Regions from separate parts of the Microbacterium sp. NPDC087591 genome, predicted to be linked through region 1. Evidence: predicted binding sites of a transcription regulator. Region 1 holds the regulator's gene; the other holds the start of a gene.
The links. Region 1 encodes LexA, which represses DNA repair genes until DNA is damaged. Its sites were predicted from a motif close to TCGAACANNTGTTCGA; they were not measured.
Positions count from the first base shown of each region.

Region 2: ACIOVG_RS09610 (DUF222 domain-containing protein) is a predicted target of LexA. The motif match lies at 2,363-2,378, and genes of this name have one in related genera.

Region 1 is NZ_JBIUWU010000003.1:35,616-41,467, forward strand. Features, by position in the region: gene ACIOVG_RS14685 (AAA family ATPase) at 1-538, shown strand, start outside; gene hisH (imidazole glycerol phosphate synthase subunit HisH) at 560-1,198, opposite strand; gene hisB (imidazoleglycerol-phosphate dehydratase HisB) at 1,195-1,812, opposite strand; gene ACIOVG_RS14700 (histidinol-phosphate transaminase) at 1,809-2,903, opposite strand; gene ACIOVG_RS14705 (LysM peptidoglycan-binding domain-containing protein) at 2,966-3,328, opposite strand; gene lexA (transcriptional repressor LexA) at 3,640-4,326, shown strand; gene ACIOVG_RS14715 (arsenic resistance protein) at 4,398-5,363, shown strand; gene ACIOVG_RS14720 (prolyl oligopeptidase family serine peptidase) at 5,414-5,852, shown strand, end outside.
Region 2 is NZ_JBIUWU010000001.1:2,019,891-2,025,742, forward strand. Features, by position in the region: gene ACIOVG_RS09605 (glutamate-1-semialdehyde 2,1-aminomutase) at 1-930, shown strand, start outside; gene ACIOVG_RS09610 (DUF222 domain-containing protein) at 937-2,352, opposite strand; gene ACIOVG_RS09615 (hypothetical protein) at 2,511-2,960, shown strand; gene ACIOVG_RS09620 (ATP-binding cassette domain-containing protein) at 3,039-5,114, opposite strand; gene ACIOVG_RS09625 (enoyl-CoA hydratase/isomerase family protein) at 5,225-5,852, shown strand, end outside.

The DNA of each region.
Region 1 (5,852 bases):
CCAGTCCGCCGACCTCGCGCATTTCATGCACCACCAGCCGCGGGAGAAGTACGACGTCCTGCGTTCGAAGCCGATCAGGCTCGCGCACGAGAACCGGTTGAGCCCGACCGATGTCGATGCGATCCACTCCGTCGCGGCGAAGTTCTACCGTCTGATCGTGATCGACTCCGGCAACGACGAGTCGGACCCGATGTGGTTGCGCATGATCGACCACGCGGACCAGCTCGTGATCGCGACCACGACGCGTGCAGACCACGCCGAAGCGGGCGCCCTGCTCATCGAGGCGCTCGAGGAGCGCGACGAGAGGTCCGCCCGCCTGGCGCGTCAATCCGTCGCAGTCGTCTCGCTGGCGGATCCGAAAGCCACGGCCGCGGAGGTCGAACACGTCACGAACGGGTATCGCTCGCTGTCACGAGAGGTCGTCAGCATCCCGTTCGATCATGAGATGGTCGACGGCCCGCTCCGTTACGGCGCTCTCCACAAGCGCACTCAGCGGGCGTGGCTGTCTGCCGCAGCGGCCGTCGCCCGCGGGTTCTGAGCGGGCGGACGTTCTCCGGGATCAGCGGAGGCTGCCGATCCAATTGCGCAGGAGCTGGATGCCGGCCTCTCCGGACTTCTCCGGGTGGAACTGCGTGGCAGACAGCGGCCCGTTCTCCACGGCAGCGAGGAACGGATCACCGTATGTGGTCCAGGTCAGCACCGGCTGCGGGAACGGCGGGATGACGTCGAGCTCCCAGGACTGAGCACCGTAGGAGTGCACGAAGTAGAAGCGCTCCTCCTCGATGCCCTGGAACAGCACGCTGTCGTCGCCGGGGCTGACCGTGTTCCATCCCATGTGAGGGAGGACGGGGGCGTTGAGCTCCGTGACGGCGCCCGGCCATTCACCGAGGCCCTCGGAGTCGACGCCGCGCTCGACACCGCGCTCGAAGAGAATCTGCATGCCGACGCAGATCCCGAGCACGGGGCGACCGCCGGCGAGACGACGGTCGATGACCTCGTCCCCTCCGTGCGCGTGCAGGGCATCGCGTACCGCGGCGAACGCACCCACACCCGGCACGACCAGACCATCGGCCTCGAGCGCCTCCGCGCGGTTGCGCGTGAGGACCGCATCGGCGCCCGCCGCAGCGAGTGCCTTGACGGCGGAGTGGACGTTGCCCGACTCGTAGTCGAAGACAGCGACCTTCGGGGTGCGTGTCACAGTGCGCCCTTGGTCGAAGGGATGCCGTCGACGAGCGGGTCGAGAGCCTTGGCCTGACGGAATGCCCGTGCGAACGCCTTGTACTCCGCCTCGGCGATGTGGTGCGGGTCACGGCCGCCGAGCACGCGGACGTGCACGGTGAGGCCGGCGTTGAACGCGATGGCCTCGAAGGAGTGGCGCACCAGGGAGCCGGTGAAGTGACCGCCGATGAGGTGGTGCTCGAAACCGACCGGCTCTCCCTCGTGCACGAGGTACGGACGCCCGGAGATGTCGACGACCGCCTGCGCGAGCGCCTCATCCAGCGGAACGAGGGCATCGCCGTAGCGGGAGATGCCGGACTTGTCGCCCAGCGCCTCGAGGATCGCCTGGCCGAGCACGATCGACACGTCCTCCACGGTGTGGTGGGCGTCGATGTGCGTGTCGCCGGATGCCCGCACCGTGAGATCCGTCAGCGAGTGCTTCGCGAAGGCGGTGAGCATGTGATCGAAGAACGGCACCGAGGTGTCGATGCGGCTGGCGCCGGTGCCATCGAGGTTCAGTTCGAGTTCGACGGTGGACTCCGACGTGCCGCGCACGCGGCTCGCGGTGCGCGGGGTCAGGGCGAGGCTGCTCATGATGCCGAGTCTATCGAGGCCAGCGCATCGAGGAACGCCGTGGTCTCGGCCTCGGTGCCCGCGGTGACGCGCAGGTGACCGGGGATGCCGACGTCGCGGATCAGCACGCCCTGGTCGTAGAGCTTCTGCCAGGTGGCCTTCGGATCGGCCACTCCGCCGAACAGCACGAAGTTGCTCCATGATTCGTGCGGCGTGTAGCCGAGCGCCTCGAGGGTGGCGGTGATCCGGTCGCGCTGCTCGACGATCTCGTCGACCATTCCGAGCATGACATCGGCGTTGCGCAGCGCGGCGACGGCGGCAGCCTGCGTCAGCGCGCTCAGGTGATAGGGCAGCCGGACCAGACGCAGTGCATCGATGAAAGCGGGATCTGCCGCGAGGTACCCGACCCGCGCGCCCGCGAAGGCGAACGCCTTGCTCATGGTGCGCGAGACGGCCAGACGCGGCCTGCCGTCCAGCAGCGAGAGCGCGGACGGGGCCTCACGCGGGGCGAACTCCTGGTAGGCCTCGTCCACCACGACGATGCCGCGGGCGGCCTCGTACACGGCCTCGACCACGTCGAGGCTCAGCGGAGTGCCGGTCGGGTTGTTCGGCGAGCAGAGCAGCACCACGTCGGGATCGACGTCCCGCACCTGGGCGGCCGCCTCCTCTGGGGTGATCGTGTAATCGGGCTGTCGCGTGCCGGCAACCCAGCGGGCCCCGGTCCCCTGCGCGATCAATGGATACATCGAGTACGTCGGAGCGAACCCGAAGGCGGTGCGCCCCGGTCCGCCGAACGCCTGCAGAATGTGCTGCAGAACTTCGTTCGAGCCGTTTCCCGCCCAGATCGCGTCCGCCTCGAGACCGTGCCCCAGGTAGGTCGCGAACGCCTCACGCAAGGTGGTGAACTCGCGGTCGGGGTAGCGATTCACATCGCGGATCGCGACAGCGATCTCATCGAGGATGTCGCTGGCCACCTCATCCGGGATCGGATGCGTGTTCTCGTTCACGTTGAGGGCGATCGGAAGCGGCGCCTGTGGGGCACCGTACGGGGCCAGCCCGCGCAGGTCGTCACGGAGCGGCAGGTCATCGAGTGAGGCGGTCACCCTTCCCATGCTAGAACGCTCGGCGGTGCGCGGTGATCGTTATGGCAGAGGACCGGCGGCGCGGATCGCGTTCAGTTCGTGTACTGGGTCGGGATCGACAGCGTCTGACCGATCTGCAGCTCGCCGGTCTGGAGGACGTTCAGCCGGCTGATCTCACCGATGACCTCGCGCGGGTCGGCTGTCGGCGCGATCTCGCTCGCGATCGACCACAGCGTGTCTCCGGGGAGGACGGTGACCGTCTCGAAGCTGACCGTTCCGGTGCTCTCATTCGAGGCGAGTGCGCTGCCGCCGCTGATCGCAGCGAACGCGATGCCGACGGCAAGAGGCACAGCGGCGAGGGCGAGAAGCACGCGGCGACCGCGAACCGTCAGCCGAAGACGCGTCGCCGGACGGGCCGGGATGACTGCTGCAGTGCTGAAGGTGATGGTGCTCATGGTGTGCTCCTCTGCGTCGCCCCCGTTGTCGGGAGGATCAGCCACCCGCCGCGAGGGCCGATGGAAGTTGGCGTAGCGTTCGCATCCTGCACTCGGCCGGGAGGGCTGGATGCGAAGCTACGTTCCGAAGATATCTTCGAGTTCGAACATCTGTCAAGCTTTCTTCGAAACCACATCCGCCAATCTGCCGACACGCTCGAACAGATCTTCCAGATCCGCATGATTCTCGGATACGGTTTCGATACGAACACCCCACCACGGGCCTCCGACATTCGAAGAGCAGCGTCGGAAACGTGCACCGAAGGAGCATCATGAGCGAGAACTCAGCCCCCGAGCCGGAGGCACCGCGCACGCGCCGTCGGAAGAGCCTGAGCCCCAAGCAGATGGCGATCCTCGAGGTCATCCAGACCTCGATCGCCCAGCAGGGGTACCCGCCGAGCATGCGCGAGATCGGCGACGCGGTCGGGCTCAAGTCGCTCTCCAGCGTCACCCACCAGCTCGGGCAGCTCGAGCTGAGCGGCTACCTCCGTCGCGACCCCGGCAAGACCAGGGCCATGGAGGTTCTGATCGATCTCCCCGGCTCCAGCACGGAGAACCCTGCCGATGTGGCGACGCCGGTCGGCGACGCAGCGCTCGTCCCCCTCGTCGGACGCATCGCCGCCGGCGTGCCGATCACGGCGGAGCAGCAGGTCGAGGAGATCTTCCCCCTCCCCCGTCAACTCGTCGGCAAGGGCGACCTGTTCATGCTCAAGGTCTCCGGGGAGTCGATGATCGACGCCGCGATCTGCGACGGCGACTGGGTCGTCATCCGCTCGCAGAACAGCGCCGAGAACGGCGAGATCGTCGCGGCGATGCTGGACGACGAGGCGACCGTCAAGACCTTCCGTCGTCGCGACGGCCACACCTGGTTGCTGCCGCGCAACTCCGCGTTCGAACCGATACTGGGCGACGAGGCCACGGTGCTCGGCAAGGTCGTCGCCGTGCTCCGCGCCGTCTGACCCTCGACCGCACACTCCCTCGACGCGAGGTTCGCCGGCGCGACTCCGTCACCCTCGTACAGTGGGAGGCCATGGCTGAGACGACGCGCACCCCGTGGCTGGAGCGACATCAGGTCGCTCTGTATCTCGCGGCCATCCTGATCGGTCTCGGTCTCGGCCTCGCCGTTCCCGGGAGCGGGTCCCTGGAGCTCGCGATCGAACCGGTGCTCGGACTGCTGCTGTTCGCGACCTTCCTGTCGGTGCCCTTCCGCCGGGTCGGGGAATCCCTGCGCGACGCCGGATTCCTCTGCGCGCTCGGGGTGCTCAACTTCGTGCTGGTCCCGCTCGTCGTGTACGCCCTGTCCCGCTTCGTGGCAGACGACAACGCCCTGTTGCTCGGCATGCTCCTCGTGCTGCTCACACCGTGCGTCGACTACGTCATCGTCTTCACGAGGCTCGCGGGCGGGGCTGCGTCGAAGCTGCTCGCGGCCGCTCCGCTGCTCATGCTGGCCCAGATGCTCCTGCTGCCGCTGTATCTGCTGCTGTTCCTCGGCTCGGATGCCGCCCCGCTGATCGACGCCGCTCCGTTCATCCGGGCGTTCGTGCTCCTGATCCTCCTTCCGCTGAGCGCCGCCGCCCTCGTGCAGACGCTGGTCCGCCGATTCCCGCTCATGCGGGCGATCGAGAGCGGGCTGCTCACCGCGATGGTGCCGCTGATGATCGCGACGCTGATGGTCGTCGTCGCGTCACAGGTGCGCGGGGTGGGTGCGCAGTTCGGCGCGCTCGCCCGAGTGGTGCCCCTCTACATCGCCTTCGCGGTGGTCCTCGTCGCGCTCGGCATCCTCGTCGCGCGCATGACCCGCCTGGATCCCGCGTCGTCACGCGCGCTGACGTTCAGCGGGGTGACGCGCAACTCACTGGTGGTGCTCCCCCTCGCACTGGCGCTTCCCCCGGCCCTCGCGCTCGCACCGCTCGTGGTGGTCACCCAGACGCTGGTGGAGCTCGTCGTGATGGTCGCGCTGGTCCGCATCCTGCCCCGACTCCTCCCGCAGCGCTGAGCGCCGCCTCCGTCGCCGTCTCCGTCTCCGGGCACGAATAGGCTCGACGTATGACTTCGCCCTACGGGTCCTGGCCCTCTCCCTTCTCGGCGGCATCGGTCGCCGGCTCATCACCGCGCATCGACGGAGCGCGGTTCGTGGGAGACGAGATCTGGTGGGGCGAGTCCGTCCCGGCCGAAGGCGGGCGCGTCACCGTGCGGTCGTCGACGGGACGGGAGGTGCTGCCCGGCCCCTGGAACGCGCGATCGCGGGTGCACGAGTACGGCGGAGGCGCCTGGACCGCCGATCCCGACGGCATCCTGTACTTCGTCGACGCCACGGATCAGCGCGTCTACCGTCTCACCGCGGATGGCGAGCCGATGCCGCTGACACCCGAGGGGCCGGCGCACGGGGGTCTGCGGTGGCAGCACGGCCGCCTGCTCGCGGTGCGCGAGGATCTGACATCCGAGCCGCACCGGCGCGCGATCGTGATCATTCCGCTGGACGGCT
Region 2 (5,852 bases), on a different contig from region 1:
GCGCGCGGCGCCACGGGGCGCGACCTGCTGGTGAAGTTCGCCGGGCACTACCACGGCCACTCGGACGGGCTCCTCGCGGAGGCCGGTTCCGGTGTCGCGACGCTCGCGCTGCCCGGCTCGGCGGGAGTGCCCGCACCGATCGCCGCGCAGACGCTCGTGATCGGCTACAACGACCCTGATGCGCTCGCGGCGGTCTTCGCCGAGCACGGCCCCCGCATCGCGGCGGTCATCGTGGAGGCATCCGCGGCGAACATGGGCGTGGTCGCCCCGCTGCCCGGCTTCAACCGTCTGATCGCCGATACGGCGCACGCGCATGGCGCACTCATGATCCTCGACGAGGTGCTCACCGGCTTCCGCGTGCACCCCGCCGGGTTCTGGGGTCTGCAGGCCGCTGCGGGGGAGGAGTACCTTCCCGACATCGTCACCTTCGGCAAGGTCGTCGGCGGAGGGATGCCGTTGGCCGCGCTCGGAGGGCGTGCTGAGGTCATGGACCTGCTCGCGCCCCTGGGGCCGGTGTACCAGGCCGGAACCCTGTCGGGGAACCCGCTCTCGGTCGCGGCCGGCCTGGCCACGCTGCGACTGGCGACGCCCGAGGTCTACGCGACGGTGGACGCCGCCGCGGACCGGCTCTCCGCCGCGCTGGACGCGGCGCTTGCGGGTGCCGGTGTGACCCACGCGGTCGCGAAGGCCGGCAGCCTGTTCAACGCCTCGTTCCGTGCCTCCGCCCCGCGCGACTACGCCGAGGCTCAGGCTCAGGAGTCGTTCCGCTACGCGCCGTTCTTCCACTCGCTGCGGGAGCAGGGCATCGCGCTTCCGCCGAGCGTCTTCGAGGCCTGGTTCCTCACCGCCGCTCACGGTGAAGACGAGCTCCAGCGCATCGAGGCCGCGCTTCCGATCGCGGCAGAAGCTGCGGCCGCCGCCCGGCCCTGAGCGCACTCAGACGAACATGACCCGACGCGGCGGCGCATCGCTGTAGTGCCGACCGAGCGGACTGACCCAGTCCAGGCTCCGATCGGGAAGCTGTCGCGCCGTCCACCGATGACGCTCGTCGATATCTGGGTGCTTCAGCACGTGGTGTCCTGCGCAGAAGTGACTGAGGTTGGACAGACTCGTGCGCCCGCCCCGCGCGTGGTCGTGATTGTGATCGATCTGACAGCGGTGCACCGGCATCCGACAGCCGGGGAACCGGCAGTGCTGGTCGCGCGCCCGCAGGAATCGGCGCATGCCCTCGGTCGGACTGTACGTGTCGGTCTGGGTGACCATTCCGGTCGGGTCGAGGAAGAGCCGGGACCAGCCGCCATTGCGTCCGGCGAGGTCGCGGGCGATGTCAGGATCGATCGGCCCGAAGCCGTCGAGCTCGGCGGGGCGGTCATCGGCTCCGGCCAGCGTCGTCGCGGCGATCGTCACCTGGACGTGGGCCCGGACCCGGTCGAGGCCCGCCCCGGCCGCCTCACTGGGAGCGGACGCGAGCAGGAGATCGGTCAGCAGGTCCGTACGCACCTGGTCGATCGTCCGCGTATCGGCCGGGACCTCGACAGGGCACGGCTCGGGCAGCGGGTCGGTGGTGAACGTGTCCCGTTCGCCGAAGATGACCCACTCGTCGAGCCCGGGCGCGCTCCAGTCCAGGTCTTCCGGGAAGATCGGGTTCTCCCCGGAGTCGAGCTCTTCGGGGTCGAGCACCGGCTCGACGTCGTGGCGCGCCGCGATGACCCCGCGGGCGAGTTGCGTGAGCCGGTCCATGATCGCGACCCCCAGGTGCTCGGGCACCACCACGGTGATCAGCGCGAGCCCGTCGTCGACGGAGCGCATCGTGACGCGCCGCTCCGAGGCTGCGCGGCGGTGTCGACCGACCAGTGTCTCGCCCGCGAGGGCCGCGGCGATCTGGCGCACGAGGGTGCGAGTGCGCGCCGGAGTGTCGTGCTCGGCGACGACCACGGCTGCGGTGTCGTACAGCTCCAGAGCCGCGGCATCCGCCCTCCCCTCGCGGACGGCCTCGCGCACGACCGCACCGGCGCGGACGATCTCGCGCACATGCGCCGCCGTGATCCCGCCCTGACGGAACGACGCGCGGGCCACGGGGTGATCGGAGCCGAGGAACGCAGCGTCGGAGAACGCGTACTCGACGCTGCCCTGCGAGATGTGGCCGGCGGCGGAGTACTCGGCGATCATCGACCGGTGGACCGTGTCGCGGTGGTAGGGGCTCTCCTGTGTCTCCGCATCGCGCAGGAGCAGACGATCGACGAGCAGCTCCATGGATTCCGCCTCGAGCCGGGCGATCTGGCGCCGCTTCCCCACCCATGCATCGAGCAGCGCGGCGCGCTGCTCGATGTGGTCGGAGGGGGTCTGTGACATGCTGCTAGCCTAGAACATATGTACGACACTCGGACGAAGTTATCCACAGGCGCGGGTACCGCGCGCGTCGCCCGGATGGTGGGTTCCGACAACGGATCGTTGCGTTCCTGTGAGCAACTTCCAGACAACTGGCAGGACCGCGCTGGCAGACTGGAGTCATGGTGACGTTGCTGTTGGATCAGACGCAACTGGAGGTCGTGCTCTCGCCGATCGAACGTGCCGCGACCTTCCACCGCGAGAATCTGCGGATCGCGCGCGAGACCATCACCAAGGTGCAGTTGACCGACGACGCATGGACCTGGTTGAGGGGTGTGCCGAACCCCGGCACCCACATCCCCGGTGTCCTCGCTGCCGGCAGCTGGAAGGCCGCGGGCAGCCTCGATTTCGTGCTGATCCGTCGCCGCCGTCCGAGCGTCGTGATCGACCTCGACGGCGATGCGCAGTATCGGCGCCTGATCCTCACGACCCGACACGGACTCTCGCTCACCCAGGCCCTGCGCCTCGAGGTCTCCAGCGAGGCCGCCGACGTCGAGGAGATCGTAGCGACATCGCCGACGCCGGTGACGAAGGGCAGCCGTCGTCCGGTCATCCGCCCTCGGCCGGCCTGAAAGCCCGATGACATGTGAGAAGCCCTCCGCGACCGAAAGGTCGGGGAGGGCTTCTCGCCTGTAGGAGCGCCGCGCCCGTCAGTCCTGACGGTGCTCGTGGTCGCCGTGGTGCTCACCGTCGTGGTGGTCACCGTCGTGGTGCTCGTGGTGCTCGTGGTCGCCGTCGTCGTGGTGCTCGTCGGATGCCGGAGCGTCGCCCGCCTCCTGCTCGACGGAGTCCGCGACGGGCACGGTGTCGATGACGCCAGTGGAGGCGACGCTCCACGTGGAGCCCTCGGAGCCCTCGGGGCCCTCGGGGCCCTCGGGGCCGAGCGGGTAGTCCTTCGGTTCGTCCTCGTAGTAGGCGCGGGCGGCGGCAGCGAGCATCGAGCTCACGGCAGCGGAGCGAGGGTCCTCATCGGACTGCTCGCCCTCGGACTGCTCGCCATCGGACTGCTCGCCCTCGGACACCCGATCGCTCTCGCCATCGAGGTCGGCGAAGATCTCGAGTCCCGCGGAAGTGTCGTCTGCAGCATCCTCGTCGGACGCGTCACGGGCTTCGACCGGCTCGTCGACCGGCGCCGCCTCTTCCTCGGGGGTCCCGGTCGTGTCGCGGTCGTCCTCGGAGGATTCCGTCTCATCGCCGCGGTCCGCGAAGATCTGGCTGATGTCGTGCACGGGCTCGTCCTCCACGCCGGAGGAAGCCGGTGCGGCGGCGGGAGCCGCAGTGCCGAACAGGATCTCGTCGAACGAGGGGGCAGGCGTGTCGGTCTCGCCGTCGCCGGACGAGGCGAGCGCTGCGGCGGCCGCGGCGTCCTCGTCGACGGCGATCTGTGCGATCGCGTCCTCCTCGTCGGTGTCGGAGTCGGCGGGCGGGCGGGCGCTCTCCGACGCGCGGATGCTCTCCGCGACCTCCGCGACAGCTGCGGCGGCGACGGCGTCCTCGTCGGAGGGCGCCTGTACGTCGTGAGCGGATTCGACGCCGGCGGCGATCGCCGCGGCAGCCGCTGGATCCGACGGCGCCGATTCGGACACCGCAGCCGACACCGCCGAGGCCTCGGCGATCTCGGCGATCAGGGTCTCATCAGCGGCATCCGTCGCGACGGCATCCGGTGCCCCTGTGTCAGCGGCGGCATCCGCAGCGACGGCATCCGGTGTCCCCGTGTCAGCGGCGGCATCCGTCGCGACGGCATCCGTCGACGCGGCGGCGTCATCGGCTGCGACAGCGAAGGCGGGGGCGAGCGTGAGCTGCGAGGCGGCGGCCGACGCGCGGGGCTCCAGCTTGCCGCCGCGGACCAGCTCGATGAAGACGTCTTCCAGCGTCGGACCGCGCTGCACGAGAGTGCTCAGCGCGATGCCGGCCTGGGCGGCGACGGCGCCAACGGTGCCGGCATCCCCGCCGCGCACGGTGAGGCCGGAGCGCAGCACCTCGACGTCGAAACCGGCGGTCGAGAGTGCGGTCGTGAGTGCGGCGCGGTCCACCGCATCCACGACGACCGAGCCGGCGGCCGGGTCGGCGAGCTTCTCGATGCCGCTGGAGAGCACCAGCTGGCCCTTCGAGAGCACCAGGACGTTGTCGGCGACCTGCTCGACCTCGCTGAGCACGTGCGAGGAGACGAGCACGGTGCGGCCCTCATCCGCCAGGCGACGCATCAGCAGTCGCATCCACCGGATCCCCTCGGGATCGAGACCGTTCGCCGGCTCGTCGAAGACGAGCGCGCCGGGGTCTCCGAGCAGCGCGTGCGCGACGCTCAGCCGCTGGCGCATGCCGAGCGAGAAGCCGCCGATGCGCGAATCGCCCTCGCCGTCGAGCCCGACCAGCGCGAGCACCTCGTCGACACGGGAGAGCGGGATGCCGTTGGCCTTCGCGGCGATCGTCAGCTGTCGGCTGGCCGTGCGGCGAGGGCGGTAGGCCGTCTCCTCGAGCACGGAGCCGATGGTGCGCAGCGGCTGACGGAGCTCTGCGTACGCCGTCCCGCCGATCGTGGCGGTACCTGATGTGGCACGCACCTGACCGAGCAGGATGCGCAGCGTCGTGGTCTTGCCGGCCCCATTCGGGCCGAGGAAAGCAGTGACTGCACCCGGCTCGACACGGGCAGAGAGGTCCGAGACGGCGGTCACCTCATTGAAGCGCTTCGTCACATGTGTGAACTCGAGCACCTGTCCGTCGGGCATCCGCGACCTCTCCTTGCATTGGGCACTTCCCTCTATCCTGCCGGAAAAGCGGTCGGATCGCGTATTTCATGCGGATTCCGGCGTCGGGGGATCGGAGTAGCCTGGCTCCCGTGACCGATTCCACGCCTGCTCCCCGCGTCCTCGTCCGCACGGAAGGAGCCCTCGGTCGACTCACCCTCAACCGCCCAGAGGCGATCAACGCCCTCGATCTGGGCATGATCGAGATCCTCACGCAGACGCTCGACGCCTGGCGCGACGACACCGATGTGCAGATCGTGCTGATCGACGGGGCGGGCGAGCGCGGCATGTGCGCGGGCGGAGACGTGCGCGCACTGCACGCCCAGATCGTGGGCGGTCGCGCAGAGGAGACCGCGGAGTTCTTCCGCGCCGAGTACTCGCTCAACGCTCTGATCGCCGAGTACCCCAAGCCGGTCGTCGCCCTCGCCGACGGCATCACGATGGGCGGCGGCATCGGTCTCGCCGGTCACGCGGCGATCCGCATCGTCACCGAGCGCTCGAAGCTGGCGATGCCCGAGACGCGCATCGGCTTCACGCCCGACGTCGGCGGCACCTGGCTGCTCGGCCGTGCGCCCGGACGGTTCGGCGAGTACTTCGGACTCACCGGTCAGACGATGAACGGAGCGGATGCCGTGTACATGGGCTTCGCCGACCACTTCGTGCCGTCCGATCGACTCGACGCGCTGCGCGAGGCCCTCGCCTTCCGGGCCGACCCCACCG